One region of the Providencia sp. PROV004 genome, then DNA from elsewhere that is predicted to be linked to it. Evidence: predicted binding sites of a transcription regulator. Region 1 holds the regulator's gene; the other holds the start of a gene.
The links. Region 1 encodes PurR, which represses purine synthesis genes. Its sites were predicted from a motif close to CANGCAAACGTTTGCNTG; they were not measured.

Region 1 (16,010 bases):
TATGAATTCGCATGGTAATCGACTTGCTTAAGAGTTTGATTGTTTTTGCTGGCACAACGTTGCATAAAATAGCCAATGGCCATTGGAATAATTGTGACTGCCATGACCCCGGTTGTTGCCAACAATGGATCGAAGGTCAAGGCAGAAACAAGTAGGCTTGCTAAAAAACATAGCCCTAATTGTAAGGCATTTTGTAACGCAGCTGCTTTACCACTCGCACTAGGAAATGTATTTAGTGCTTTAGATACTGCAATTGGGTAAGAGGCTCCATTCATTGCTGCCATAAAGCAGAATGGAATCAAGATCATGGTTAATGATGGTGTGGTATAGATAGCCATGATAAATAAAATGGACATGCTTAGCGCGTAACCAAGAAGTAACAATGGAAATATTGTTTCTGCTCGGATTTTTGCTAATAAAATACGGCAGCCATATCCACCAATAATGAAGGCTAGAGTTTGTGGAATATAACTCAAACCAATATCAGCAGGATTGAAGCCCATATTGCGTAAAATAAAGGGAGAACCTGTTAGCCAAGCGAAGAAACCTGCACTACAGGATGCATAAACTAGTACGTTGCCGCTGAAAACAGGGGAACTGAGCAAATTTGAGAAAGAAATCTTAGCTTGTGGTTGGTTGTCATCAGTTATTGTTTTAACTGAAACATTTTTCAAAAAGAGCGTTGGTAATAAAAGTAATATACCCACCGCCATTAGGATCAGGAAAATTGCTTCCCATGTTTGGTGCTCAAGAACCCATGCACCTAATAATGGCGCTAAAGCAGGGGATAGCGCGACTAGCGGCATAATAGAAGCAAAAACTTTTTGGGTATTTGCTTCATCATAGCGGTCGATAACTAGTGCTTGCCACAAAACAGCCGCGGAGCAGACTCCAACCGCCTGTAAAAAACGTAGTGTTAATAGCTGTGTTGCGGTTTCCACCCAATAAATAGCTAAGCTACTTAAAATGAAAATAGTTAAGCCCACAATGAGAACAGGCTTACGGCCAAGTTTGTCTGATAATGGCCCCCATAATAGCTGAGCGAAGGCAAAACCAGCTAAAAAGATACTGAGAGAAGCACTGATCGCGCCTTCGGATGTATGCAGGGTGTCTTGCATAGCACCAAATGCAGGTAAATACATATCAATGGCTAAAAACCCCAGCATGCTAAGTCCTGCAAGGTACACCATAAATCCAGGGGCGTTTTTTTTCACAGTATTCGACATAATTATTACTTATCTGATATTTAAAAAAATGTTAATGATGACGCCATTGTATAGGCTATTTTTTTAGGTTGTGAAACGGTAATATTTGGATCTTGTTATCAAAATTTTTGAAAGGAGAAGTTATGTGGTCTGCGCATGCACTCGAAGTGATTGATGCAGTTGCTCGAACTGGAAGCTTTAGTGGTGCTGCTGAAGAATTGCACCGTGTACCTTCTGCAATCAGCTATACCGTTAAGCAAGTTGAAGAATGGCTTGCGGTTCCTCTGTTTGAGCGTCGACATCGTGATGTTGTGCTAACGGAAGCTGGGGCGATATTTATTAAGGAGAGCCGTTCTGTTATCAAAAAAATGACAGATACTCGTCACCAGTGTCAGCAAGTTGCGAATGGTTGGCGTGGTCAATTTAGTATTGCCGTTGATTGTATTGTCAAACCACAGCGGACAGAACAGCTAATTCTTGATTTTTATCGTCATTTTCCTGATATCGAACTCTTTATTCATCCAGAGGTGTTTAATGGGGTGTGGGATGCACTTGCTGATGGGCGTGTAGATGTTGCGATTGGTGCGACTCGAGCATCTCCAATTGGTGAAAGGTATAGTTTCCGTGATATGGGTTTTATGTCGTGGATGTGTGTTGCAAGCCCAGAGCACCCATTAGCCAGAATAGGTGAAAAACTGACCGATGATCAAATGAGAGAGTACCCTAGTTTGTGCCTTGAAGATACTTCACGTAACCTACCCAAACGTGATACTTGGGCTCTTGATAACCAGCGTCGGCTTGTTGTGCCTTACTGGGAAAATGGCTTAGCTTGTTTAGTTAATGGGTTATGTGTTGGGATGGTACCTGAGCATCGAGCGGCTCCGCTTTGTGAAAACGGCCAATTAGTTGAACTATCATTAGCGCAGCCTTTTCCACCCAGTCCTTGCTGTTTAACTTGGGTGGAAAATAATACATCACCAGCGCTCAGCTGGTTGTTAGATTACCTTGGCGATAACGAAACGCTTAACGCAGAGTGGCTTTCAACCTAGTTATTCGTACTATCGGCGGTAATCGATAAATGGACCATCTGCAACAGAACGACGTTCTACAAGGCGAGGGTGGACTTCGATTGTTTGAGCATCTTCGCGCTTATTGACGATACGATCGAGCAGCATTGTGAAGGCCATTTGCCCTAAACGCTCTTTGGGTTGGTGGATTGTGGTCAATGCCGGTGTAAAATAGCGCGCATTTCGCACATTATCATAGCCAATGATTGAAATATCTTGTGGAACACGTAATCCCATTTCATCAGCGGCACAAATTGCTCCCATTGCCATGATATCACCACCACAAAATACAGCGGTAGGGCGCTGTTTATGGCTTAAAATTTGCGTCATTGCTTTATAGCCAGACTCAGGTTCGAAATCCCCCTGAACTATCCATTCTTCTTTTAGTGTAATTTTGGCCTCTTCCATTGCTTTTTTGAAGCCAGTTAAACGTCCAATACCTGTATTTCTTTCAAGTGAACCAGGGATCACTCCAATATCGCGATGCCCACGGTCAATTAAATAGCGACCTGCTAGGTATCCACCATGGAACGAGTTATCAATAATGCTATCTGTAAAATCGCCACGAGAAGTTCCCCAGTCCATGACTACCATTGGGATATTGCGGTAATCTTCTAGCATACCAATTAAGGTATCAGGGTACTCGGAACACATCACAAGTAAGCCATCAACGCGCTTTTGTGCTAGCATCTGTAAATACGCTTTTTGTTTTCCCAAATTGTTATGAGAATTACAAAGAATCAGCGTATAGCCTTTTTCATAACAGCTATTTTCAACAGATTCGATCACCTCAGCGAAGTAAGGCGCTTCACTGGAAGTTGCTAACAACCCAATCGACTTTGTGTGGTTAACTTTTAAACTACGGGCAACCGCACTTGGCGAATAATTGAGCTCTTTAATTGCAGCCCAAACCGCAGCCTTAGTGTCATCAGCTACAAAGCGCGTTTTATTAATAACATGGGATACGGTTGTGGTAGATACGCCAGCGCGCTTCGCCACATCTTTAATCGTTGCCATGGGGGAAAAAAACTCCTGACCAATAACCGGTCTCTATAAGAATTCTTGTTAAAAAATTACCTGCATATTGATGCATTGATCCTTTGCTGGCAATAATTTAGCGATTTGTTGTCGATTTTGTCTGATCTAGCGCAAAAACGAAAGAAATAATTGATGTTATAACATGTGATATAGACACTAGTTTTACTTTTTTGGATATGTATACTTAATAACCTTTATTGTTTCATGGTTATTTATTAATTCAATTACATTAGAATGAGAGGAACTCATGGATACAGATGTTAAATATGGATTGCTTGCTGCGCTGGGCTCATTAGCATTAATTATCTTTCTTGCTGCGCATATTTTCTGATTTTATTTCAGCCTTGAGTAGGGTGAATTTAAAAGGGCGAGTATATCTCGCCCTTGCAGTATCTAAACTTAGCAACAAGCAGAAATTGTTATGCTAAATTTTCTTCCACAAATTTCCAGTTAACCAGTGCCCAGAAGTTTTCTAAATATTTAGGGCGAGCGTTACGGTAATCGATATAGTAAGCGTGCTCCCAAATATCAACAGTTAACACGGGCTTATCATCACCAGAAATAGGTGTTGCAGCGTTAGATGTATTCACTATAGCAAGGCTACCATCTGCTTTTTTCACCAGCCATGTCCAACCTGCACCAAAATTTTTGGTTGCTGCATCAGTAAATTGAGCTTTAAATTCAGCGAAAGAACCGAATGATTTATTGATTGCATCAGCTACTTTACCTGTTGGTTCACCACCTGCATTTGGCGCTAAGCAATTCCAATAGAAAGTGTGATTCCAAACTTGTGCTGCGTTGTTAAAAACTCCGGCTTCAGAAGTTTTGATAATTTCTTCTAAAGATTTTCCTTCAAAGTCAGTGCCTTTGATTAGGTTATTTAAGTTAACAACGTACGTGTTATGGTGCTTACCATAGTGATATTCTAAGGTTTCAGCTGAGATATAAGGTTCTAAAGCATCTTTTGCATACGGTAAAGCGGGTAGTTCAAATGACATTTCGTACTCCTTGATTGCTTTTATATCAAAAAACTTAGGGTGTTTGCTCTTAAAATGAGCGAAATAGTCGGTTACTGCTTATCATTAGAGTTTCGCCTATCGGCGATATGATATTTAATATATTAATGATAACACGTTAAACCTTACAAAGGTAAAGGTAATAGCGTTACTCAAATGTTAACAAATAAATAGGGGAGTTACACATAGAAATCATATGGATATTCCGAATAGATGACCTGAATATATCAAATATGCATTTTTAACTAGAAATAGCTGCTTGTTTGACTTAGGTAAAGAGAAGATAGAAAAGATGCCTTTTTGCTTTTTGGAATGCTATAGTAATGCCCCTATAAAACTGGCATATTGTATGAAACAATTCAGTTTCTTATTATATCAGTCAATGTATTCTGTTAAGTTGCGGTAGACTCTCAGTTACCGGCTGACTGCAAACCTGCATCTTTGTTTTAAGGAAGTTAAAAATGACAACTATTGAAAGAATTGAGCGCCAAATTAAAGAAAACCCAATTTTATTATATATGAAAGGCTCTCCTAAACTTCCGAGCTGTGGTTTTTCTGCTCAAGCAGTACAAGCTCTGTCTTCTTGTGGTGAGCGTTTTGCTTATGTTGATATCTTACAAAACCCAGATATTCGCGCTGAATTGCCAAAATACGCAAACTGGCCGACTTTTCCACAATTATGGGTGGATGGTGAGCTGGTCGGTGGCTGTGATATCATCATGGAAATGTTCCAGCGTGGTGAGCTCCAGTCTCTAATCAAAGAAACTGCGGATAAATATCGTCCAGCAGATGAAGCTAGCGCAGACTAAATTAAGCCACAAATAAAAGACGTAAAAACCGTATTTGACGAAGGCATTTTTGCTTTACATCAAATACGGTTTTTTCTGTCATGGTGATTTACTAAAAGATTATTGACTGTCTTCAATAATTGGCCAACCACCCAATTTTTTCCACTTATTAACGATTTCACAAAATAGCAAAGCCGTGCGATTCGTATCATACAGTGCGCCATGAGCTTGTTTACCATCGAATGGGATACCCGCAGAAACACAAGCTTTTGCCAGAATTGTTTGACCAAATACAAGGCCACTCAGTGCTGCAGTATCGAAGGTCGCAAATGGATGGAAAGGATTACGTTTTAAACCTGCTCGCTCGGCCGCATTCATGACAAAGCTGTGATCAAAATTAGCATTATGAGCGACAATAATTGCGCGATTACAATCTGTGTTTTTCATTCCTTTGCGAATGACTTTAAATATCGCATGAAGGGCGTCATATTCGCTAACAGCACCGCGTAGAGGGTTTGTTGGATCAATTCCGGTGAAGGCAAGAGCGGACGGTTCAAGATTCGCCCCTTCAAAAGGTTCTACATGAAAATGCAATGTTTCATCCATGGAGAGCCAGCCGTCTTTATCCATTTTTAAGGTGATGGCAGCAATTTCTAACAGGCCGTCAGTTTTTGCATTAAACCCACCAGTTTCAACATCAATAACGACAGGATAGTATCCCCTAAAGCGGTTCACTAGGGCGTTTGGATTGTTTTTTTCAGACATTAGGACTTTCGATTTTAGTTTTCTAGTTGGATGACATTATGCCAAAACCAGTAAAAATTTGCAGGTAAACGGTGATAGAAGTTTAGGTGCTAAGTTAGGTACCTAAACTTCTAAATCATATCGCGAATTAATGGCCTAAGCCTTTACTTGCGCTTTTATTTTCGATCAGTTCAATTTTATAACCATCAGGATCTTCCACAAATGCAATCACAGTGGTTCCGCCCTTAACAGGGCCCGCTTCACGTGTGACGTTTCCACCTGCGTTACGGATATCATCGCACGTTTTTGCAACATCATCGACGCCTAGAGCGATATGACCATATGCATTACCCATATCGTATTGGTCAACACCCCAGTTATAGGTCAACTCTATGACGGCGCCTTCACTTTCATCGCTGTAACCAACAAACGCGAGAGAGTATTTATACTCTGTGTTTTCACTCGTTCTTAATAAGCGCATGCCTAACACTTTTGTGTAAAAATCAATAGAACGCTGCATATCAGTAACACGTAACATAGTATGGAGTAAGCGCATTTTAAACCTCTTAGAATCAGCCTGAATCGATTTACCTATTAATATAACGTGCTTAAATTAATAAATACAATGATTACAGTTTGTTTTTTGAACAAATAATGGTAATACTCATTTTTAGGAGTATATCACAGATTTAATGTGATTTTTTCTTTTGAAGGGGAAACTTATGGCCGAACAACTTGAATTTTTTGAGATCCCCAGCCCTTGCCGTGGTATTTGTCAAAGTAATGAGCAAGGTTATTGTCGAGGTTGTTACCGCACTCGTGATGAACGCTTTAATTGGCTAAAATTCTCGGATACTGAAAAACGAAATGTACTTCGTTTATGTCGCCAACGCTATTTAAGAATATTAAATAAAAAACCAGATCAAGAAAAAATCATCGATAAGCAACAACGACTCTTTTAATCCCCAGCTTCTTAAATTTCATTAGGAATAAAACAAATGTTTTATTCCTAATGTGAATTAATTCAACTGGAATTAATGATAAGCTATTTATTTCTTGGTTTATATTTCAATGAAATTTTATTTATTAAAAATTAGTATAGGTTAAATCAAAATGACTGTAATTAACATGATTTTAAGATTAACTATATTCATTTGTTTTTTAAAGGTTTATTTGTCGTTGTTTTTTTTATTGTTATTCATGACTACTATAAGAGGTAAAATAGATAGATCAAAAAGGAGAGTGCGGCTATTCTTATTAATAAGATAATTGATAGGTTATCTTATTAAGCCTGGATTGAGATAATGGATGAGTTTGCGAAGTATTAATGGGAGTTATACCACATAATAAACCAGTCATTATAACTAGAAATAGGTATTTAATAGCTAATGTATAAATAAAAAGTTGTAAATATAAAAGAAAATTAATATATAATTCAAAAAATAATATGAAGACGGTATGTTTTTTAGACATTATAATTATATAAAGGAGGGTAAATTGGAATCACAAATTGGGACAGAGTTATCACGTGTTGTTCGCATGTGGAGAGCATTAATCGACTATCGTTTGAAGCCTCTTAAACTCACACAGACACATTGGGTTACATTACATAATATAAGTCAACTACCACCTGAACAATCACAAATACAGTTAGCGAAAGCGATTGGTATTGAACAGCCTTCATTAGTAAGAACTCTAGATCAGTTGGAGGAAAAAAAACTTATTTCTAGGCATACTTGCACAAATGATAGGAGAGCTAAAAGAATAAAATTAACTGAAGAATCTGAACCTTTTATTAAAACTGTAGATCAAGTCATAAATAATACGCGTCTAGAAATATTGAATAACATTAGCCAAGATGAGCTTTATCAGTTGTCACAATTACTTCTGAAGCTTGAAAAGAATATTTTAAGACTGCAAAATGATTCTTGATGTGAAAATAATATGACTAGCTAATAAATGATATGCTAATTATTAAATTGGTAATAAAAATAATTGGATCATGCAATTTTTATAGGGTAATAATAGGATGAGCAATCACACTCGGTTATTGTTCTTGTTGAATGATTGCTGTGAAATATAATTAAAGTTGTAAATTGTATGTCTTGACGTTGCTTTTGTTTTTTTTATTAGCTAATTCATTGGTGTGTATTAATTAATAACAAACAATTGATTAGAGGGGATAGGCTAAAATAAGTTTATTGGTTTGAAAGCAAGGCATTTATGTGTAAACAAGAATTTACATTACTTAAAAGCCATGCATGATAAATATAAAATATGATTATCAAACATAAAGTTATTATATTATTCAGCAATATTTTTATAAGAAATGCTCACCGGCAATAGCCGGTGAGCATACCTAATTTAGTAACCGTAAGATTATCGAGGAGATACAGTAACGGTATTTCCGCTATTCGCAATCATAACGCGTTGACCATTACGGAAGGTGTTTGGGTCTTGTTTTTGAACTACAACAATGTTTTTGCCGCTATCGAGGCGGATTTCTAATTGAACACCTTGGCTTCTATTTAATGCGCCTTGAGCTTCTTGGCCAGCTAAGCCACCAGCGATAGCACCCGCAGCAGTTGCTAATGTGTTACCTGTCCCACCACCGATAGTGTTACCTAATAACCCACCAAGTACTGCACCACCAATGGCGCCAATTACGTTGCCGTCTTCACCAGCTTGAATAGTCACAGGGCGAGCATTCAGAACAGTACCATAAGTCACAGTCTGTACCTGTTTCGCATCCTTGGCTGAAATAGTATCACCAGAAAGCGTACTGGTATTGACACAGCCTGATAAAGCTGCAACTGCTACAACACCTACAAAAACTTTCTTAAGCATAAGAACTCCTATGAGATTTGCTGTCTGTGGCACTAACATAGCATCGTATATTTGTTTTCACCATAAACACAACAAGTATCAAAATAATGGTATTAAAAAGCGATGGTTAGATTACCGATATTGATTTAAATAAAGTGTAAACACTAGGTAAAATATCTCAAATTCGCGATTATTTCATTCAATAAGGCACTCTTTGTTAAATATTCAATAGGGTAGTCAGCTTATGAGCATCTTTTCGCACCCGTTGCCAAACAGAAATAAGGTGTTAAAACTTTAGCTGAGGTACAGAACCGTAATGCCGAGCTGATAAATATATTATGTACCATTATATTGGAAATGAAAATTTCAGGTATTACAAAACGTCTTTTTTATTTGGGTTGTCTAGCAATTTTGAGTTTTAAAGCATTTATTTATTATTCCTGCGAAGCGCGCCGAGAAATTGCATCGAATTGTTGACAAAATTTGTCATCAAAGCACAATCTTTTGTAGTCGAGCGTTGTAAAGTCAATGTGCACTCTGAAGGAACAAGAATAATGATGAAATCAGGTCGTTACATAGGGGTTATGTCAGGAACTAGCCTAGATGGTGTTGATGTCGTTCTTGCTGCAATTAGTGACAAATTTGTCGCAGAGCAATCCAGTTTGAGTGTTGCATTTCCTATTGGATTAAAAAAAAGAATTTTAGATATATGCCAAGGACAAGTAACAACGCTATCAGAGGTTGGTAAAATTGATAGAGAGCTAGGCTCTTTATATGCAGATGCAATAAACCAGCTTCTTACTCAAACAGGGCTAACATCCGAAGATATCATTGCCATTGGTTGCCATGGTCAAACTGTTTGGCATGAGCCTGATGGCGAGCAACCTTTTACTATGCAGTTAGGTGATAATAACCGTATTGCGGCTTTAACGGGGATCACAACGGTAGGTGATTTCCGGCGAAGAGATATGGCTTATGGGGGGCAGGGGGCACCTTTAGTTCCTGCATTTCATTTAGCTGTTTTAGGGCATTCTACAGAAAAACGAATTGTACTAAATATTGGTGGAATAGCTAATGTGACAGCTTTGTTACCTGGTGCTTATGTCAAAGGCTATGACACTGGACCTGGCAATATGTTAATGGATACCTGGAGTTGGCGTATTAAGCAAAAGGCATTCGATAAAGATGGTGAATGGGCCAGTCGTGGTCAAGTTGACCATGCATTACTAAAAGCGATGCTAAGTGACCCATACTTTAGGCGTTCATCACCGAAAAGTACGGGGCGAGAGTATTTCAACACACAATGGTTAGAACAGCATTTGGCTCATTTTCCTTCAATTTCAGTCGATGATGTGCAAGCAACGTTATGCGAATTGACAGCAGCCTCTATTGCAGAGCAAGTGTTACTATGTGGCGGTTGTGAGCGTTTGATAGTCTGCGGTGGCGGAGCAAAAAATATCTTTTTAATGCAGCGGATGGCAGCCTTACTGCCTGGGATTGAAGTGGCGCCAAGTGATAAATTTGGTCTGAGTGGGGATGATATGGAAGCTTTGGCATTTGCATGGTTAGCTGCTCGAACCATTTCTGGGCTTTCAGGGAATTTGGCTTCTGTAACTGGTGCAAGCCAAGAAACTGTGCTTGGGGCGATATACCCTAAAAATAGCAATAAAAAATAATTGTGGTTAAGGATGCAAAAATGAACGAACTAGGTGAGATTGATCTCGCAGCAGTACGTCGAGAATACACAAAAGGTGGGTTAAGACGCCATGATTTAACACCAAACCCATTGACCCTTTTCGAACTATGGATGAAGCAGGCATGTGAAGCTCGTTTGAGTGACCCAACAGCCATGTGTGTTGCTACGGTGGATGAAACCGGGCAACCCTACCAGCGTATCGTACTATTAAAACATTTTGATGATAAAGGCCTTGTATTTTATACCAATTTAGGTAGCCGAAAAGCGCAGCATTTAGAAAAAAACAATAAAATTAGCCTGCATTTTCCATGGTATCCATTAGAGCGCCAAGTTAATTTCATAGGCGTTGCCGAACGTTTAAACCCTATTGAAGTAATTAAATATTTTCATAGTCGGCCAAAAGATAGCCAAATTGCAGCATGGGCATCAGCGCAATCTTCTAAAATTTCTGCGCGTGGTATTTTAGAAGGGAAATTCTTAGAGCTAAAACAAAAGTTTAAGAATGGTGACGTCCCACTACCCAGTTTTTGGGGGGGATATCGAGTGGTATTTGATAGTGTTGAATTTTGGCAAGGTGGTGCCCACCGTTTGCATGACCGTTTTTTATACCAGCGAGAAGAGAGTGGCTGGAAAATTGACAGATTAGCCCCTTAGGATCATGTTTTTTAGCTGGCACTTAATTGATATGCGCTTTATGCTATAGCTTCATTTAAGAAAACTGACAAATTACACTGGTGAGTTTTTGACAAACCTCTCAAACTTACTGGTCATTTAAACCAATATAGATAGACAAAATACAACTGATGGAGTCATTGATGTCTAGCAATAACCTGATTAAACAATTGCAAGAGCGGGGCCTCGTTGCCCAGGTAACGGATGAGGATGCGTTAGCAGAGAGACTGGCGCAGGGCCCTATCTCTCTCTATTGTGGCTTCGATCCTACCGCTGATAGCTTGCATTTGGGACATCTGGTTCCTTTGCTGTGTTTAAAACGATTCCAACTAGCCGGGCACAAGCCTGTGGCGTTGGTCGGTGGCGCAACGGGCCTTATTGGAGATCCGAGCTTTAAAGCTACTGAACGTAAATTAAACACCACAGAAACCGTTCAAGAGTGGGTAGAGAAAATTCGTAACCAAGTTTCACCATTTCTAAGTTTTGATTGCGGTGATAACAGTGCACGCCTTGCTAACAACTATGATTGGTTTGGCAAAATGGATGTACTGACTTTCTTGCGTGATATTGGTAAGCACTTTTCTGTTAACCAAATGATTAACCGTGAGTCTGTTAAGCAACGCTTAAATCGTGATGACGTTGGTATCTCTTTTACTGAGTTTGCTTATAACCTTTTACAAGGTTATGACTTTGCAAATTTGAACAAAGAGATGGGTGTGGAACTGCAAATTGGTGGTTCTGACCAATGGGGTAACATCACTTCTGGTATCGATTTAACTCGCCGTCTACACCAAAACCAAGTATTTGGCATGACGGTACCTTTGATTACCAAAGCAGACGGTACTAAATTCGGTAAAACTGAGGGTGGTGCAGTTTGGTTAGACTCCAAGAAAACTAGTCAATATAAATTCTACCAGTTCTGGATCAACACTGCAGATGCCGATGTTTATCGCTTCTTAAAATTCTTCACATTTATGGAAATAGATGAAATTAATGCACTGGAAGAAGAAGATAAAAACAGCGGAAAAGCGCCTCGGGCTCAATATGTATTGGCAGAATTAGTCACTAAACTGGTACATGGTGAAGAAGGGCTTGCTGCTGCAAAACGTATTACTGAAAGCTTATTCTCTGGTGCAGTATCTGATTTAACTGAAGCTGATTTTGAACAATTAGCTCAAGATGGTATTCCTTGTATTACCTTAGAAGCAGGTGCTGATTTACAGCAAGCTTTAGTAGATTCAGAGTTAACGCCTTCTCGTGGGCAAGCAAGAACGGCAATTAGTTCTAACGCGGTATCTATTAATGGCCAGAAACAAACTGAGCCAATGTATGTCTTCTCTGATGCAGACCGCCTGTTTGGGCGTTATACATTGATCCGTCGCGGTAAGAAAAACGACTGTTTAATTAATTGGAAATAGCTCTGACTAACCTTTGTAATATCAGCCCGGAATCTTCCGGGCTATACTCGTCATAATTCAAACTGTATTGGTGTTGACTTCGCTAGGCTCTCTGAATTGCATACTGATGTATGTCCTCGGCTTATTTTCTTATGTCACCTATATATGACTTGGATTATTTGGAGTGTATTCATATTTGCAATGGGTAATCACTGATTTCTCTTCATTCGACATAACAATTTTTTGGGTTCTCAATGAAAAGCGTATTATCAATTCAATCCCATGTTGTTTTCGGCCATGCAGGAAACAGTGCTGCTGCATTTCCTATGTGCCGAATGGGCGTAGATGTGTGGCCACTCAATACCGTACAATTTTCGAATCATACACAGTACTCACAATGGACTGGAAGTGTCTTTCCAGCGCAGCACTTAACCGATATCGTTGATGGTTTAGCTAAAATCCATAAATTAGAAATTTGTGATGCTGTATTAAGTGGCTATATTGGGTCTGCAGAGCAAGGGAATGATATTCTTGCTATCGTGCAAAGAGTAAAAGCAGCAAACCCCCGAGCCCTGTATTTTTGTGATCCAGTCATGGGGCATCCTGAGAAGGGTTGCATTGTTGCTCCTGGGGTTGCTGAATTCCTTTGTGAGCGCGCACTGGCTGCTAGTGATGTCATCGCACCAAATTTACTAGAACTAGAAACCTTAACGGGTAGAACCATTAAAAATGTCGACGAGGCCGCGCAAGCTGCCCGTGAATTGTGCCACAAAGGCCCTAAAATAGTGCTTGTTAAGCATTTAAATCGTGCGGGATATCGTGCTGATCGTTTTGAGATGATTTTGGTTACTGCGGAACATAGCTGGCATGTTAGTCGTCCATTAGTTGATTTTGGTGAAAAACAACCTGTTGGTGTTGGTGATTTGACCAGTGGTTTAATGTTGGTTAACTTATTGAAAGGTGAGCCTTTAGATAAGGGATTAGAGCACGTCGCAGCTGCGGTATATGAAGTGATGATAAAAACCAAAGAAATGGAAGAATACGAATTACAACTCGTTGCTGCTCAAGACAAAATGGTTAACCCAAAACATAATTTCTGTGCAACACAATTAGATTAAATTGATTTGTATTATCAAAGATAGCGCTCTACTGAAAGAGCGCTATTTTACAGATTAGATTAGGCCTTCCGCTTTTAATGCGTCTTGAACATTAGGGCGTTTAGCTATTTTAGCACTGTAATCTTGCAGGTGGTTTAAGCTAGTCAAATCAAGCCCAACGTGTTTTGCCCAATTACTAACCGTAAATAAATAGGCATCAGCGACACTAAAAGTATCTCCAGCAAAGAAAGCTTGTTTAGCGAGCACGCTATCAACATACTCAAACTTATTAAACAATACCTTACGGACAGTATCTTTATACTCTTCTGGTGTCCCTGGAGTGAATAAAGGTGAGAACGTTTTATGTAGCTCTGTTGAAATAAAATTCAAGGCTTCTAGTTGGTGATAACGCTTCATCGAACCTGGAAGTGCGATCAGGTTACGATCCGGTTTTTGATCCGCAATATATTGAACAATAACAGCACCTTCAGTGAGTTGTTCGCCATTATCTAGCACTAAGGTTGGTACCTGTCCTTTTGGGTTTATTGCTAAAAAGTCTTCACCTTTCTCAGTCTTTTTTTCTTTTATATTCACTCGCTCAATACTGAAATCTAAACCAGTTTCACGCAGAATGATGTGGGGAGAAAGTGAGCAAGCACCGGGAGCGTAAAATAATTTCATCATAAAACTCCTAAATTGTTGGATTGGCATTCATATAGCAAATAAACACATATCATTTAAGTATATCATTACTTTTTGTTAACGAATTGCCATCAGGTGCGAGTTAAAAAATAAAACCTAAAATCGGATGGAAAGTATCGTTAATATTAATAGGTAGTGTAAACCCAGCGCTTAAAACTATAAAAAATAAAAATGCATAAATCTAAGATAGTTACCTTATGTAGGGGATAACTATTTTGTTAAACTCCTCGCCTTGTCTTATGAAAAAAAACATACAAAATAATAAAAAATTAGGTGAGTAAATAAATGACCAGTTTGTGTCAAAAATTGAATGTGTTAGGGAAATTAGACCAAATTTTAATGGCACATCAACCGAATAATAGCCATGGCATTAAACGTTTTCTATTAGAGTTTTGGTTTTTCGGTTTAATTAATGCTCGTTCTTGTTTATTCGCTGGTTTTTTCTTTCTGGCGCTATTTTTGGTACCAGCTAAAGGGCTAATTGGCATCCCTCGCTATGACTTGTTATTGATTTTTGCAGTTGCCTTTCAAGCCTTGTTAGTGTGGTCAAAATTGGAAACCTGGGATGAGTTAAAGGCTATTTGTGTTTTCCATTTAGTTGGTTTTATGATGGAGTTGTTTAAAACGTCAGCAACGATTGGATCATGGCAATATCCAGATGAAGCTTACACTAAGCTTTGGGGAGTTCCTTTATTTACTGGCTTTATGTATGCCGCTGTAGGGAGCTATATCATTCAATCTTGGCGATTTTTTAAAGTAAGAATTGAACACTATCCACCCTATTGGATGGCAACATTAGTTGCATTAGCTATTTATATTAATTTCTTTAGCCATCATTATATTGATGATTATCGCTGGTATTTAGCTGCATTTATTATGGGGTTGTATGCCCGTAGTGTGGTTTTTTATACTCCGCTAGATAAAGAACGAAAAATGCCATTATTGCTCGCATTTATGCTAATTGGCTTTTTTATTTGGTTGGCTGAGAATTTTGGGACATTTTTTGGTGTTTGGCAATATCCAAACCAGATTGGAGCTTGGTCAATGGTACATGCAGGCAAATGGGGAGCATGGTCACTATTGGTGATTGTCACATTTACGATAGTCGTTCACCTTAAACATATTAAGGCTAATGTCACGATATCACGCTAAATAACGAGTTTAGTTCATTGTCTGTGAGTAAAATTCATCACAGACAATGGAAAAGCCATTATAAGTCTTGTCGCCAGGCATCTATTGACAGAGGCTCACCAAAGTGGCTTTCAATTAGTCGTCGGGTAACGTCATGAAGAGGGGCGGCTAAAACTTCTGCTGTATTACCACGTTCGACAACTTCACCTTTATCCATCACAAGCATTTTATCGCTGACGTGTTTCATCATCCCTAAGTGCTGGGTAACATAGATAAATGCAATATCTTGTTTTGCTTGCAAATCTAACATTAAGTTGATGATCTGTGACCGCATGGACATGTCTAATGAAGCTAGTGCTTCATCAGCAATGATAATTTCGGGTTGTAGAATAAGCGCTCTTGCCAGTGCAATACGTTGTTTTTGCCCCGATGCTAACATATGTGGGTAATATTCAGCGTGGTCAGCAAGTAACCCGACTTGGCGAAGCGTTTGAATAATGCGCCTTTCACGTTCTATGCCAGTTAAGTCAGTGTTTAATTTTAAAGGGAGTTCAAGCGTTTGACCAATACGCTGCCTTGGATTTAGGGACGTACTTGGATCTTGAAAAATCATACGAATACGCTGGCAACG
Region 2 (16,010 bases), 2.1 Mb from region 1:
AAGAATGGTCTGTTTACGGTCATTTAATTCGCGCAAGTACCCTAAACGGCTTTCTAGCTGGCGAAGCTGAGTATCGTCCAACCCACCGGTAACTTCTTTACGATAACGCGCAATAAACGGGACAGTATTTCCTTCATCTAACAGCGTGATGGCAGAAAAAACCTGTTTCGGCTGGGCTTGCAGTTCCGCTGCAATAATTTGGCTTAGAGTTTCATTCATGTCGAATTTAAATACCTACTGAAAGAACAGTTAAAAAATTTACTGCACTGTTATACTTGGTGAGAAAGAGAATTTCCAGACTGAATTTGAGCCTATTGGTAGGAAAGTCTCAGATTATGTTCTATAAAATATTATAATTATGGCTCCACTGGCTAAAATCTGAAGGTTATGACTAAAAGTCTTTTAATTACACGTGAAGGTTGGGATGCATTAGATAAAGAGCTGAAGTACCTGTGGAAGGAAGAACGCCCTCGGGTTACTCAATCTGTTTCAGAGGCCGCTGCTCAAGGGGATCGCTCAGAAAATGCAGAATATATTTATGGTAAAAAAAGGTTGCGTGAGATTGATAGGCGCATCCGTTTTTTATCCAAAAGATTGGATCAATTAAGGATTATCGAGCCTGATCCCCGCCAAGAAGGCCGTGTCTTTTTTGGCGCATGGGTTAAACTAGAAGATAAAAATGAAAATATCAGAATATTCCGTATCGTCGGTGCTGATGAGTTCAACCCTACAAAACAATGGATTTCAATAGACTCTCCGGTAGCACGAGCCTTGATAGGCAAACAGGTTGATGATGAAATAACAGTAAATACGCCAGGAGGGCAGGTGACTTATTTTGTGTTAGAAATAAGCTACCACCCACTAACTACCTGAAGAGTAAAATGATTCATTAAATCCTACGTTAGTGGTAAATTAGTGAGCATTAATATTGTTTTATTTACATTCATTAAAAAAATAATTTGAAAGATGCACATCTTGAGGGCTACAAAATGCAGGAAAGTTATAAGGTTCTTGTCGTCGATGATGATATGCGTTTACGTGCACTGCTGGAACGTTACCTCACTGAGCAGGGTTTTCAGGTAAGGAGTGCTGCAAACGCTGAACAGATGGACAGAATCCTGACAAGGGAATCTATTCATTTGATCGTCTTAGATTTAATGCTACCGGGTGAAGATGGCCTATCGATTTGCCGCCGCTTACGTAGTCAAAATAACCCAATTCCTATTATTATGGTGACAGCGAAAGGTGAAGAAGTTGATCGTATCGTTGGCTTAGAAATCGGTGCAGATGACTATATTCCAAAACCTTTTAATCCACGGGAATTGCTAGCTCGTATTCGAGCGGTATTACGTCGTCAAGCTAATGAATTACCGGGTGCGCCATCTCAAGATGATGCAATAATTACTTTCGGTAAATTTAAATTAAATCTTGGAACACGAGAAATGTTCCAAGGTGATGAAAATATGCCATTAACCAGCGGCGAATTCGCGGTGTTAAAAGTGTTGGTTTCTTATCCAAGGGAACCGTTGTCTCGTGATAAGTTAATGAGCTTAGCGCGAGGCCGTGAATACAGTGCGATGGAACGTTCTATTGATGTTCAAATCTCACGTTTGCGTCGTATGGTTGAAGAAGACCCAGCACATCCTCGTTATATTCAGACGGTTTGGGGCTTGGGCTATGTGTTTGTTCCGGATGGAAGTAAAGCATGAAGCGACTGAGGTTTTCAAGGCGTAGTACATTTTCTCGCTCGTTATTTTTATTTGTAGCCTTACTGTTTGCGAGCCTCGTAACCAGTTATATGGTCGTGTTGAATTTTGTTGTGATGCCTAGCTTACAACAATTCAATAAGGTATTGGCATACGAAGTAAGAACATTAATGACAGAGAAAATGGTTCTACAAGATGGAACCTCAGTGCGGGTATCTCCCGTGTTGCGTAAGAAAATCTACAATGAATTAGGGATTACCTTTTATGCACATTCAGCGGCAATGGAAGAAGGGCTGAACTGGGCAAAAGAGTATGATTTTCTAAGCGAACATATGTCCGAATATATTGGTGGCAAGGCGAGTGTTCATCTCGAACTAGGCCGAGAGTATCCCATTCTATGGCTAACGTCTTATCTCGCACCTGATATCTGGGTGCGAGTTCCTCTGACTGAAATTGGTCAAAATCAGTTTTCCCTGGTTTTTCGCTATACCTTAACGATTTTTCTCACCATTTTTGCCGGGGTATGGTTGTATATACGCTACCAAAACAAGCCGTTGCTTGAATTGGAGTATCATGCAGGTGAAGTTGGTAAAGGGGTAATTTTGCCCCCAATGCAAGAAAAAGGCGCCACCGAGGTTAGGGCCGCCATCCGTTCTTTTAACCACATGGCAGCAGGGATTAAAACCTTAGAAAATGATCGAACTGTCTTAATGGCAGGGGTAAGCCATGACCTAAGAACACCTTTAACCCGTATTCGTTTAGCAACAGAGATGATGAGCCCAGAAGATAGCTATCTGGCGGAATCAATTAATAAAGATATTGAAGAGTGTGATGCGATTATCGGTCAATTCATGTCCTACCTGAAAACAGGTCAAGAAATGGATATGGAATTCTGTGACCTTAACGCTATTTTAATGGACGCGGTGAACTCAGAAAGCAATGTCATCGGTGAAATTGAAACCACACTTGAGCCCGGCTCAATGATTGTTAATGGTAACCCATTAGCGATCAAACGCGCTATTACGAACATGATAGTTAATGCATACCGCTATGGTAATGGCTGGATCAAGGTCAGTAGTGGTAAAACGGAAGACTCAGTTTGGTTCCAAGTTGAAGACGATGGCGCAGGTATCAAAGAAGAAGATATTCACCGCCTGTTCCAGCCATTTGTGCAAGGTGAAAAAGCCCGTAGCAACAAAGGAACAGGGTTAGGTCTAGCGATTATTCGTCGAATTGTTGATGCTCACGAAGGGAGCATTGAGATTCATAAAAGTGAGCGTGGCGGGTTTGCTATTAGGGCTTTGCTTCCTCTTAAAGAGAAAGAAGACTAAATACTCTTCACACTTTGCGCGGCAGCGTTGTTGGCTGCGTTCGGCTACTCGGGTCACATACTTGTGTATGCTCCCCCGAGATATCCTCGCTTGCCGCCTAGCTGCAACACAAATTGTTTTGAGTATTATTTGTATCAAGTAGGAAAAGAGGCTATCTGTTTTGGCGCCTACCTACAGCTTGAACTATTTAGAGCTATCCTCCTACTCTTCACACTTTACGCCGCAGCGTTGTTGGCTGCGTTCGGCTACTCGGGTCACATACTTGTGTATGCTCCCCCGAGATATCCTCACTTGCCGCCTAGCTGCAACACAAATTGTTTTGAGTATTACTTTATAGTTGCAGGATAAAAATATTTTTCGCTTTTATGACAGTCTGTCATTTTTCTTTTTGATATTAGTTTCGAAATTTTGTTTTTATAACTAATTGAATTTTAAGTTGTAAAATTGTATTTTTCTTCGTTTTTGTTTTCTCGCCAGTGAAAAAATCAGCAATTGTCATAAAACTGTCATAAAAACGACATGTTGTCGTAACTAAATTGTCCTATTTTTCCTACCGTGACATACACCCAACAATTTTATACTTGATTGTTTCTATACATCCCCGGAGGGATTATGAAAATGACGCGTACCACCTTAGCAAGCGTAATGGCAGCAACTTTATCTCTGACTGCAATGTCTTCTTTTGCTGCTACCAGCCTGACCGGAGCTGGCGCGACCTTTCCTGCTCCTGTTTATGCGAAGTGGGCAGATTCTTATCAGAAAGAAACAGGTAATAAAGTAAACTATCAGGGGATTGGTTCTTCTGGTGGTGTCAAACAAATTAATGCAAAAACAGTTGATTTCGGAGCTTCTGACGCCCCATTAACTGATGAAAAACTCAAAGAAGATGGCTTATTCCAGTTCCCTACGGTTATCGGTGGTGTGGTACTGGCTGTAAATGTAAAAGGTATTGAGTCAGGGCAATTGACTTTAGATGGCAACACATTAGGTGATATCTATTTAGGTAAAATCACTAAATGGAATGACCCAGCAATCGCTAAATTGAATCCAAATGTGAGTTTACCAGACCAAGCTATCGCGGTCGTTAGACGTTCTGACGGTTCGGGTACTACGTTCGTATTCACGAGCTACCTTGCTAAAGTAAGCGCAAGCTGGAAATCAGACGTTGGTGCGGGCTCTACCGTTAACTGGCCGAAAAATAGCGTAGGTGGTAAAGGGAATGATGGCGTTGCAGCTTTCGTACAGCGTCTACCAGGTTCTATCGGTTATGTTGAATATGCATACGCAAAACAGAACAACCTTGCGTATACTAAATTAATCTCCGCTGATGGCGAAGCGGTTTCACCAACGGGTGAAAGCTTCAGCGCAGCAGCGAAGAAAGTGGACTGGTCTAAATCTTTTGCTCAAGATTTAACAAACCGTGATGGTGCGAATGCATGGCCGATAACCTCAACCACATTCATCTTAGTTCACAAGCAGCAAGAGAATGCGGAAAAAGGCAAAGCGGTTCTTGATTTCTTCAACTGGGCTTATGATAAAGGTGGTAAACAAGCGGAAGCACTAGATTACGCAATTTTACCTCAAGAAGTCGTGACCGCAGTACGTGCAGCATGGAAAACAGAAGTTAAAGATAGCCAAGGTAAAGCATTATTCTAGGTGAACTTAGGTTTTCTAAGTGCACTTAGGGTTGGAAATGGCGGGTAAGTGCTGAGGAACAGAGCTTACCCGCTCATCGTTGTAACGCAATCCTGTAGAAAAGAGCAGGAATGAAATGAGAACAAAGCGCATGGCCGAGAAAACAACGGCATTTAGAGCTCCCAGCAAATCAGGTGATGTGATTTTTAGTGCACTGGTAAAGATTGCCGCGCTCATCACTTTGTTAATGCTCGGAGGCATTATTCTTTCCCTTATTTTTGCATCTTGGCCAAGTATGCAGAAGTTTGGGTTTTCGTTTTTGTGGACCAAAGAGTGGGATGCTCCGGCGGAAGAATTCGGTGCTCTTGTGCCTATTTATGGCACTATCGTTACATCGTTAATTGCTCTGATTATCGCAGTACCCGTTAGTTTTGGTATAGCACTATTCCTAACCGAGCTGGCTCCCAATTGGCTAAAACGTCCTCTTGGTATCGCGATTGAACTCCTTGCTGCTATCCCAAGTATCGTTTATGGGATGTGGGGGTTATTTGTCTTTGCACCTTTGTTTGCAGAGTATTTCCAAGAACCAGTTGGTAATGTGATGTCGAGTGTGCCGATTGTCGGTGAACTATTTTCAGGGCCTGCATTCGGAATCGGTATTTTAGCAGCGGGGATTATCCTCGCGATTATGATTATTCCCTATATTGCGTCAGTGATGCGCGATGTATTTGAACAAACTCCTGTGATGATGAAAGAGTCAGCCTACGGGATTGGCTGTACGACATGGGAAGTGATTTGGAATATCGTGCTGCCGTATACCCGCAATGGGGTAATCGGTGGAGTGATGTTAGGTCTTGGCCGTGCACTGGGTGAAACCATGGCGGTTACTTTCGTGATTGGTAATACTTACCAACTTGATAGCGCATCACTGTTTATGCCTGGAAACAGTATTACCTCAGCACTGGCAAATGAATTTGCGGAAGCTGAGAGCGGCTTACATACCTCGGCCTTGATGGAACTTGGACTGATCCTGTTTGTTATCACTTTTATTGTGTTAGCGATTTCCAAGTTAATGGTCATGCGTCTTGCGAAAAATGAGGGCCGTTAAAATGTCGATATCTCAACCTATCGCAGTGAATGAAAAAGAACGAGCTCGTCGTCAAGCGTGGCGTCGCCAAGTTAACAGAATGGCACTACTTGTCTCGATGTTAACTATGGCTTTCGGCTTGTTCTGGTTAGTGTGGATTTTATTTTCTACAGTCACTAAAGGGATTGATGGCATGTCCCTCAATCTGTTTACTGAAATGACTCCACCACCTAATACGGAAGGTGGCGGGTTGGCAAATGCCATCGTAGGTAGTGGCTTATTAATCTTATGGGCGACAGTTATCGGTACGCCTTTAGGGATTTTAGCGGGAATTTATTTAGCTGAATATGGGCGTAAGTCATGGTTAGCTTCAGTCACCCGCTTTATTAATGACATTTTATTATCAGCTCCATCTATCGTTGTAGGGTTGTTTGTGTACACCATTGTGGTTGCTCAAATGCAGCACTTCTCGGGTTGGGCTGGGGTCGTGGCGCTTGCATTGCTGCAAATTCCGATTGTTATTCGAACTACTGAAAATATGTTGAAATTAGTTCCGGATAGCTTGCGTGAAGCCGCTTATGCACTTGGCACACCAAAATGGAAAATGATTTTATCTATTACGCTAAAAGCGTCTGTGTCAGGGATTATCACTGGGATCTTGCTTGCAATTGCACGTATTGCTGGGGAAACCGCACCGCTTCTGTTTACTTCACTGTCAAATCAGTTCTGGAGTACAGATATGAGCGAGCCAATTGCCAACTTACCAGTGACAATCTTCAAATTTGCAATGAGCCCATTCTCTGAATGGCAAGAGCTTGCATGGGCTGGGGTTCTGTTAATTACCTTATGTGTCCTGCTGATTAACATCATTGCACGTGTTGTTTTCGCACAGAAAAAACACTAAGCGCCAGATAAATAAAGATTTAGAGAGAAAAGCAAACCATGATTAATGCAAACGATATTGCAAATAGTAAAATTAAAGTACGTGACCTCAACTTCTATTATGGCAAGTTTCACGCACTGAAAAATATCTCTTTAGACATTGAAAAAAATAAAGTGACTGCATTTATCGGCCCATCAGGCTGTGGTAAATCGACGTTATTACGCACCTTCAATAAAATGTATGAATTGTATGGCGAGCAGCGCGCAGAAGGTGAAATTTTACTGGATGGCCAAAACATCCTGACTGATAAACAAGATATTGCGTTATTGCGCGCGAAAGTCGGAATGGTTTTCCAAAAACCAACACCATTCCCGATGTCTATTTATGACAACATTGCATTTGGTGTGCGTTTATTTGAGAAGTTATCCCGTGTGGAAATGGATGAGCGCGTGCAGTGGGCGTTAACAAAGGCGGCATTATGGAATGAAACCAAAGATAAGTTACACCAAAGTGGTTATAGCTTGTCGGGTGGCCAGCAACAGCGTCTCTGTATTGCTCGTGGTATTGCTATTCGCCCTGAGGTTTTATTGCTAGATGAACCCTGTTCCGCTCTAGACCCTATTTCAACTGGTCGAATTGAAGAACTGATTAGTGAATTAAAATCAGAATACACCGTGGTGATTGTTACCCACAATATGCAACAAGCAGCACGCTGTTCTGACTATACGGCTTTCATGTATTTAGGGGAGTTAGTCGAGTTTAACCATACTGACAAAATGTTTACTACCCCAGAAATGAAGCAAACTGAAGATTATATTACTGGCCGCTACGGTTGATATGGAGCCGACGATGGATACGCTGAATCACAACAAACATATATCGGGGCAGTTCAATGCTGAACTGGAACATATCCATACTGAATTAATGACGATGGGAGGACTGGTCGAAGAGCAGCTTACCAAAGCCATTACGGCCATGCATAATCAGGATGAAGCCCTAGCACGTGAAGTTATCGAAAATGACCATAAAGTCAATATGATGGAAGTGGCCATTGATGAAGAATGCGTTAAAATCATCGCGAAACGCCAACCAACGGCGAGTGATTTGCGCCTGATTATGGCGATTTCAAAAACGATTGCTGAGCTGGAAAGAATCGGTGATGTTGCGGACAAAATCTGTCAAACCGCATTGGAAAAATTTTCTCATCAACACCAGCCCTTGTTAGTGAGTTTGGAATCATTAGGCCGTCATACAGTACAAATGCTACATGATGTATTAGATGCGTTCGCTCGAATGGATCTTGAAGAAGCGATTCGTATCTACCGTGAAGATGAGAAAGTTGACCAAGAGTATGAGGGCATCGTACGTCAATTGATGACCTACATGATGGAAGACCCACGAACGATCCCAAGTGTATTAACAGCACTATTCTGTGCTCGTTCAATTGAGCGCATCGGTGACCGTTGCCAAAACATCTGTGAGTTTATTTTCTACTATGTGAAGGGGCAGGATTTCCGTCATGTGGGTGGGGATAGTCTTGAGAAGATGTTAACGAATAAATAATTACTCGAATACTCGTCATATTTCGTGCTGTGGCGGTGTTGGCTTCGCTCGGCTACTCGGGTCACATACTGGTGTATGCTCCCCGATATATCCTTGCTTGCCGCCTAGCCACAACACGAACTATTTAGAGTATTAATGTATGAGGTTAATGTATTAAATACTCGTCATACTTCAAGCTGTGGTTCTAATATTTGAACTCGGCTACTTGGGTCACATACTGATGTATGCTCCCCGAGATATCCTTGCTTGCCGCCTAGCCACAATACGAACTATTTAGAGTATTAAGCTACAACTCCAATCATTTGTCTCAATCTCTTCTACCGACTTTCTTCTTGCTCGATAAGAGTCTATTGATGGTTTAACCATGTCTGGGGCACCTTGTTATCAAGGTGGCTTTTTTTGTCTCCGTTAATATTCCATTTGGTTATAAATATATTATTTAATATTATTTCAAGTGCTAAGTAATAGTTGATAGCGTGTGATGGTCGATTTACAAAAATTTACCGTCAGGGGTGTTCAATGAAAGCTCGTATTCTAACGACTGTTTTACTTACAGGTTTAGCGCTGACAGCGAATGTCGCTAGCGCAGATAAATTAGATGATATCAAACAAGCGGGTGTGATCCGCATTTCTGTGTTTGATAGCAATCCACCATTTGGCTTTATTGACCCACAAACTAAAAAATTAGCGGGCTATGATGTGGATATCGCACAAGAAATTGCAGATAGCTTAGGGGTAAAACTTGAGCTTCGTCCCACTAACCCAGCAAACCGTATCCCACTTCTGACTTCGGGCAAAGTTGACCTGATTGGCGCTAATTTCACCATTACTGATGAGCGCGCAAAGCAAGTTGATTTTTCTATCCCTGATTTTGCGACAGGCCAAAAATTTATTGCCCGTAAAGGCGTATTAAAAACCCCTGACGATATCAAACCACTACGTATTGGTGCAGATAAAGGCACTGTGCAGGAAGTGACTTTACGTGAACGTTTCCCTGATACAAAGGTAATTTCGTACGATGATACGCCGCAAGCATTCGCTGCACTGCGTAATGGCAACGTCCAAGCTATCACACAAGATGATGCGAAACTGGTTGGTTTATTAGGTAATTTACCTGAAAAAGTGAAAGCAGATTTTGAGATTTCCCCATTTAGCCTGACGAAAGAATACCAAGCATTGGCAGCAAGCAAAGGTGAAACCCGTTTGGTTGAAAACGTCAACGAAACATTGTTGAAACTGGAGAAAGACGGTAAAGCCGAGGTAATTTATAACCGTTGGTTTGGCCCAGATACTAAAGCTGCACAGCCACGCGGGGACTTTAAATTTGCGCCACTGAGTGAGCAACAACCTCAGTCTTAACGGGTAGCGGTAAATATTCAGTGATATGAAGCCCTGCACTCTGTGCGGGGTTCTTGGTTATAAGGGATGCGTTTTTAATCACAGGCTGTGAAGGCAATAGGTCGTGAACAATGTTTGAAAAATTTTTGAGTGGTGATTTTTGGTCTGCCCATTTATTGGCCCCCGAGTATCTAGAATGGTTTGGCTACGGTTTTTTGATCACCGTTTGGATCTCGATTTGTACCATTGTTGCAGCCACTGCATTGGGTTTTATAGTTGCATCAGCAAAGGATAGTCAAATTGCTCCTGTGCGTTGGGCCGTGAGTATCTACATCTCTATTTTTAGAAATACGCCTTTGTTGGTGCAGTTATTCTTTTGGTATTTTGCTTCCGGTGAAATTTTACCCTCTGCTGCAATGGAATGGCTAAATACTCCCCATGAAATCCATTTATTTGGAATAACCGTGGGTTGGCCGTCATTTGAATTCTTAGCGGGTTTTATTGGTTTGACCTTGTATACCGTCCCTTTTATTGCCGAAGAAATTCGCGCTGGGATCCGTGGTGTTCGCCAAGGGCAAAAATATGTCGCGTTTGCTTTAGGATTAACGTCATGGCAGGCCATGAAATTAGTGGTATTACCGCAAGCCGTTAAAATCGCCATGCCTCCGCTACTGGGCCAATATATGAATGTGGTGAAAAACTCATCGTTAACGATGGCCATCGGTGTCGCAGAACTGTCTTATGTCTCTCGTCAGGTTGATAGCCAGACACTGCAAACCTTTACTGCCTTTGGGGTAGCGACAGTATTGTACATTGCTATTATTGCAGTAATGGAGGGGTGGGGCCAGTGGCGCCAGCAGCGTAATTTGGCTCAGGGGGTATAAAATGGATTTTTCAGTTATTGAGCAGAACTGGCAATATTTATTATTCGGTACTTTCCCTGATGGACCACTTGAAGGCGCAGCGCTGACGCTAGTCATTAGCTTACTTGCCGGTGCGGCCTCCATTGTATTAGGGACATTGGGCGGAATAGCCTTAGCCATGCTACGAGGCTTCTGGGTTAACCTGTTCGCCGCAGTTTTAGGATTTTTTCGTGCAATTCTCGTCATTATGTTGATTTTTTGGACCTATTTCCTGTTGCCAATCTTATTGGGTATGGAAATTCCGGGTATTGCAACGGTAGTATGCGCATTGGCATTGATTACCTCCGCATATTTGGCTCATGCTGTGAAAGCGGGCATTTTAGCAATAGGAGCAGGGCAGTGGCAGGCAGGTTTATCCTTGGGGTTTAGCCGCTGGCAGGTATTATGGAATATCGTGTTACCACAAGCCTTACGCATGATGGTACCGTCATTTATTAACCAGTGGGTAGCATTAATTAAAGACACCTCATTAGCCTATGTTGTTGGTGTTGCGGAGCTTTCTTTCTTAGCAACCCAAGTGAACAACCGTGAAATGGTTTATCCTCTCGAAGTTTTCTTATTCGTTGCATTTATTTATTTTGTGATGTGCTTTGCGGTAGAAATTATTGCGAATAGAGTGGCGAAAAAGCTCAGTGCACAGCATCAACCCCAAAAACTGGCTGCGAAACATCGTTTATTGTTTTGGCGTCGACAAAAATTGTTAGCACTTTCCTAAATCAAAAGTGGTGGTGAAATACCCACCATTTTTTCACTCCACTATTTTGGGTTATTTTTATTATTTCATCTTGGCGTATCAGTTAGTTAGGACATTTTGGCTCCTTGCAGTTTACGCAATCGTTTTCTTTTGTGGTTTTTAATTGTAGTATAGGGCGAAAAAAACTTTTTTTGGGCGCAATATCTAATGAGTAATCAATCTTCTAGCTCGGCACAACCGCAGGGCTTGTTTCAGCGTGTTTTTAAATTGCAAGAGCACGGCACGACAGCACGGACAGAAGTTGTTGCAGGCTTCACCACCTTCCTGACGATGGTATATATCGTCTTTGTTAACCCTCAAATACTCTCAGTTGCAGGCATGGACATCAAAGCCGTGTTTGTGACCACCTGTTTAATTGCGGCAATTGGTAGCATTTTAATGGGGCTACTGGCAAATTTACCGATTGCTGTTGCACCCGCGATGGGCTTGAATGCCTTTTTTGCTTTTGTTGTTGTAGGGGCGATGGGGTATTCATGGGAAGTTGCTATGGGCGCCGTATTTTGGGGGGCTGTCGGCTTATTTATTCTGACACTATTCCGCATACGTTATTGGATTATCGCTAACATTCCTTTGAGTCTTCGCGTCGGGATCACCAGTGGTATCGGCCTATTTATTGCGATGATGGGGCTGAAAAACTCCGGCATTATTGTGGCTAACCCGGACACGTTAGTTTCTATCGGTAACTTGACTCACCATAATGTTTGGCTGGGAGCTCTCGGGTTCTTTATTATTGCCATCTTAGCGGCACGTAATATTCATGCCGCGGTATTAGTTTCTATTGCGGTGACCACTTTGATTGGTCTGGCTCTGGGAGATGTAAAATATTCTGGGATATTCTCAATGCCGCCAAGTATCACGAGTGTCGTGGGGCAGGTTGATTTCTCTGGTTCTTTAGATTTAGCGTTATCCGGTGTGATTTTTGCCTTTATGCTAGTCAATTTGTTTGACTCATCAGGTACCATGATTGGGGTGACTGACAAAGCGGGTATCACCAATGAACGCGGGACTTTCCCTCGAATGAAACAAGCTTTATATGTAGACAGCTTGAGTTCTGTCGCAGGTTCAGCGATGGGAACATCTTCAGTCACTGCATATATTGAAAGTTCTTCAGGTGTTTCTGTTGGTGGGCGTACAGGTTTAACCGCGATCGTCGTTGGTGTTTTATTCCTATTGACTATGTTTATCTCACCTCTTGCAGGTATGGTTCCAGCTTATGCAACTGCGGGAGCCTTGATTTACGTGGGCGTGCTGATGACATCAAGCCTAACTCGCGTGAAATGGGATGACTTAACTGAGTCTGTACCCGCATTTATTACTGCAGTGATGATGCCATTTAGTTTCTCGATTACTGAAGGTATTGCGTTGGGCTTTATTGCTTACTGTGCAATGAAAATTGGTACTGGTCGCTGGCGTGATCTGGGTTTGTGTGTGATTTTAGTCGCGGCGATGTTTTTGTTAAAAATGATCCTAGTCGACGCCTAAAATGCGCTTCATATTTTGAACTGTAGCGGTGTTGGCTGCGTTTGCTAACCCTAGTCACATACTTTTGTATGCTCCTAGGGATTAGCAATTCTTGCCGCCTTGCTACAGCTCAAACTATTTAGCGCATTAATCTTCGTCATACTTCAAGCTGTGGCGTTGCTGTCTTCTCTCGGCTACTCGGGTCACATACTTATGTATGCTCCCCGAGATAACCTCGATTGACGCCTAGCCACAACTTGAATTATTTAGAATTATTTAATGAGTTAATCATTTCTCTTTTTGTTATTTGAACCTCCATGCTCTAAATAATTTGTGTTGCATGAGTGTACATGCAACACAAATTATTTAAGGTATAATCATTAAAGTACTATTGCGAAGGCAGGGTGGAGTAAAAAATCCGCTGAAATTGCAAACTAGTGCTTTCCCCCTTTATGGGATCCTGCTAGATTTCGCAGCAGAAACTGACTTTATCAAGGTATCAGACCATGAATGCACCAAAAAAAGCGGCTGCTAAGCCAAAGAAAAAATACCGTAAAACTAAAGAAGAGATAAATGCGGAAGGCCGTGAGCGTAAGCGTGAGAAAAAACATCGCGGTCATAAGTCTGGCAGCCGTTATGTAGAACAGGCTTCTAATAAGCAAAATGGTGGGCAAAATACTTCAACCGACCCACGTTTAGGTAGCAAAAAGCCAGTGCCTTTAATTGTGGATGAAAAACAGGTCACGAAACCTGCGGTTGAGAAAAAACAGCCAGCTGTTAAAGAAAAACTGACACCAGAAAAAGAGCTGGAAATGCTGGAAAGCGATGACCGTTTAGATAGCATTTTGGCACGCCTAGAAGATGGCGAAACCATCACGGCGCAAGAACAAGAATATGTTGATACTTGTTTAGACCGTATCGATGAGCTGATGAATATTCTCGGTATTGAATATAGCGAAGAAGAAGAGGAAGAAGACGAAGAAAAACTTGATGACATTATGCGCATCTTAAAAAGTAAATAATTTCGTTTAAAAGATCCCTCGCGCTAGCGGGGGATTTGGCTATTTTTTCTGCTAACTCACTTTTCTTTGATGTTGCATCAAGTCTCTTTTCTCTAACATATTTATACTCGTCATATTTTAAAGCTGCAGCGTTGTTGACTATGTTCATTCGCACTAGTCATATACTTATGTATACTCCTAGCGACTCATTCACTTGTCGCCTAGCTGCAACTCGAAATATTTAGAGTCTATAATGCTTATGCAGGTTATAAAATTTTCACTCTCATCGAATAACAAATTAAATAGAGTGAAGTCATCGTTATAGTTTGAGCTTTTGGTCAATTGAGGAATGTTATGTCAGAGCAAAATATTGTTTGGGATCTTTCTCTCATTCAAAAATACAATTATTCAGGGCCACGTTATACTTCGTACCCCACCGCCTTGGAATTTAATCAAGAGTACGATGAGAATGCGTTTGTTCAAGCAACGCAGCGTTATCCTGATCGCCCCTTATCGCTCTATGTTCATATTCCTTTTTGCCATAAACTTTGTTATTTCTGTGGCTGTAATAAATTAGTGACACGCCAAAAACATAAAGCCGATGAATATCTTCAAGTAATTGAAAAAGAAATTATTCAGCGCGCAGCGTTATTAAAAAACCGCATCGTGACACAAATGCATTGGGGCGGTGGTACTCCAACTTATCTCGATAAAGCTCAAGTCAGCCATTTGGTTGGTTTATTGAAAAAACACTTTAATTTTGCGGATGATGTGGAAATGTCGATTGAAGTCGACCCGCGTGAAATTGAACTGGATATGATAGACCACTTACGCCATGAAGGGTTTAATCGTCTAAGTATGGGAGTGCAGGATTTTAATAAAGAAGTTCAGGTACTGGTTAACCGTGAACAGGACGAAGATTTTATTTTCGCCTTAATTAAACGGGCTAAAGAGATGGGGTTTACCTCGACAAGTATTGATTTAATTTATGGTTTACCTAAGCAAACACCTGAAAGCTTTGCATTTACCCTAAAGAAAGTGGCTGAATTATCACCAGATCGTTTAAGTGTGTTCAATTATGCGCACTTACCTAATTTATTTGCTGCGCAGCGTAAAATTAAAGACGCTGATTTACCAAGTGCGGAGCAAAAACTCGATATTCTGCAAGACACAATTGCGACTCTCACCAGAGATGGTTATCAATTTATTGGTATGGATCACTTTGCACGCCCTGAGGATGAACTTGCCGTGGCACAACGGGAAGGCATTCTGCACCGTAATTTTCAAGGTTACACCACCCAAGGAGATTGTGATTTACTGGGGTTAGGGGTTTCTGCGATCAGTATGTTAGGTGATAACTACGCACAAAATCAGAAAGATTTGAAAACCTATTATGCGCAAGTTGAAGAGCAAGGTCACGCGCTGTGGCGTGGACTCGCCTTAACCGATGATGATTGTCTACGCCGCGATGTCATCAAAACCTTAATCTGTAACTTCCAATTGAGTTTCGCGCAAATCGAAGAGTTATATCCGATAGATTTTAAATCTTACTTTAAGGAAGATTTAGAACTGCTGAAACCAATGGCTGAAGATGGGCTGGTTGAAATAACAGATAAAGGTATTAAAGTGACACCACAAGGACGTTTACTTATTCGTAATATTTGCATGTGTTTTGATGTGTATTTGCGTAATCAGATGAGGCAGCGGCAGTTTTCCCGCGTCATCTAAATGCTCTTCATATTTCGTCCTGTCGCGTTGTTGTCTTCATTCAGCCACACGGGTCACATACTTAGTGTATGCTCCCCGCGCTGTCTTCATTTCGACGCCTAGCGACAGAACGAACTATTTAGAGCATCTAATCTTTGTCATATTTCGTGCTGCCACGCTGTTGTCTTCATTCAGCCACACGGGTCACATACTTAGTGTATGCTCCCCGCGCTGTCTTCATTTCGACGCCTAGCGACAGAACGAACTATTTAGAGCATCTAATCTTTGTCATATTTCGTGCTGTCGCGTTGTTGTCTTCATTCAGCCACATGGGTCACATACTTAGTGTATGCTCCCCGCGCTGTCTTCATTTCGACGCCTAGCGACAGAACGAACTATTTAGAGCATCTAATCTTTGTCATATTTCGTGCTGCCACGTTGTTGTCTTCATTCAGCCACACGGGTCACATACTTCGTGTATGCTCCCCGCGCTGTCTTCATTTCGACGCCTAGCGACAGAACGAACTATTTAGAGCATCTAATCTTTGTCATATTTCGTGCTGCCACGTTGTTGTCTTCATTCAGCCACATGGGTCACATACTTAGTGTATGCTCCCCGCG

Region 2: the regulator PurR is predicted to act here: its motif matches at 11,294-11,311, upstream of FVA69_RS01150 (NCS2 family permease).

What each region holds. Positions count from the first base shown of each region.
Region 1 covers NZ_CP042859.1:2,751,951-2,767,960, reverse strand. The annotation lists gene punC (purine nucleoside transporter PunC) at 1-1,226, opposite strand, end outside; gene punR (DNA-binding transcriptional activator PunR) at 1,349-2,254, shown strand; gene purR (HTH-type transcriptional repressor PurR) at 2,264-3,289, opposite strand; gene sodB (superoxide dismutase [Fe]) at 3,730-4,308, opposite strand; gene FVA69_RS12435 (Grx4 family monothiol glutaredoxin) at 4,788-5,135, shown strand; gene rnt (ribonuclease T) at 5,235-5,879, opposite strand; gene gloA (lactoylglutathione lyase) at 6,007-6,414, opposite strand; gene FVA69_RS12420 (DUF1289 domain-containing protein) at 6,581-6,820, shown strand; gene slyA (transcriptional regulator SlyA) at 7,356-7,790, shown strand; gene FVA69_RS12410 (glycine zipper 2TM domain-containing protein) at 8,238-8,705, opposite strand; gene anmK (anhydro-N-acetylmuramic acid kinase) at 9,239-10,360, shown strand; gene pdxH (pyridoxamine 5'-phosphate oxidase) at 10,381-11,034, shown strand; gene tyrS (tyrosine--tRNA ligase) at 11,196-12,470, shown strand; gene pdxY (pyridoxal kinase PdxY) at 12,704-13,567, shown strand; gene gstA (glutathione transferase GstA) at 13,622-14,227, opposite strand; gene FVA69_RS12380 (DUF817 domain-containing protein) at 14,534-15,400, shown strand; gene sapF (putrescine export ABC transporter ATP-binding protein SapF) at 15,459-16,010, opposite strand, start outside.
Region 2 covers NZ_CP042859.1:245,559-261,568, forward strand. The annotation lists gene FVA69_RS01090 (Tex family protein) at 1-219, opposite strand, end outside; gene greB (transcription elongation factor GreB) at 388-873, shown strand; gene ompR (osmolarity response regulator transcription factor OmpR) at 990-1,709, shown strand; gene envZ (two-component system sensor histidine kinase EnvZ) at 1,706-3,037, shown strand; gene pstS (phosphate ABC transporter substrate-binding protein PstS) at 3,650-4,693, shown strand; gene pstC (phosphate ABC transporter permease PstC) at 4,824-5,780, shown strand; gene pstA (phosphate ABC transporter permease PstA) at 5,782-6,663, shown strand; gene pstB (phosphate ABC transporter ATP-binding protein PstB) at 6,702-7,478, shown strand; gene phoU (phosphate signaling complex protein PhoU) at 7,492-8,205, shown strand; gene FVA69_RS01135 (ABC transporter substrate-binding protein) at 8,725-9,564, shown strand; gene FVA69_RS01140 (amino acid ABC transporter permease) at 9,675-10,427, shown strand; gene FVA69_RS01145 (amino acid ABC transporter permease) at 10,429-11,181, shown strand; gene FVA69_RS01150 (NCS2 family permease) at 11,368-12,702, shown strand; gene yihI (Der GTPase-activating protein YihI) at 13,188-13,703, shown strand; gene hemN (oxygen-independent coproporphyrinogen III oxidase) at 14,037-15,410, shown strand.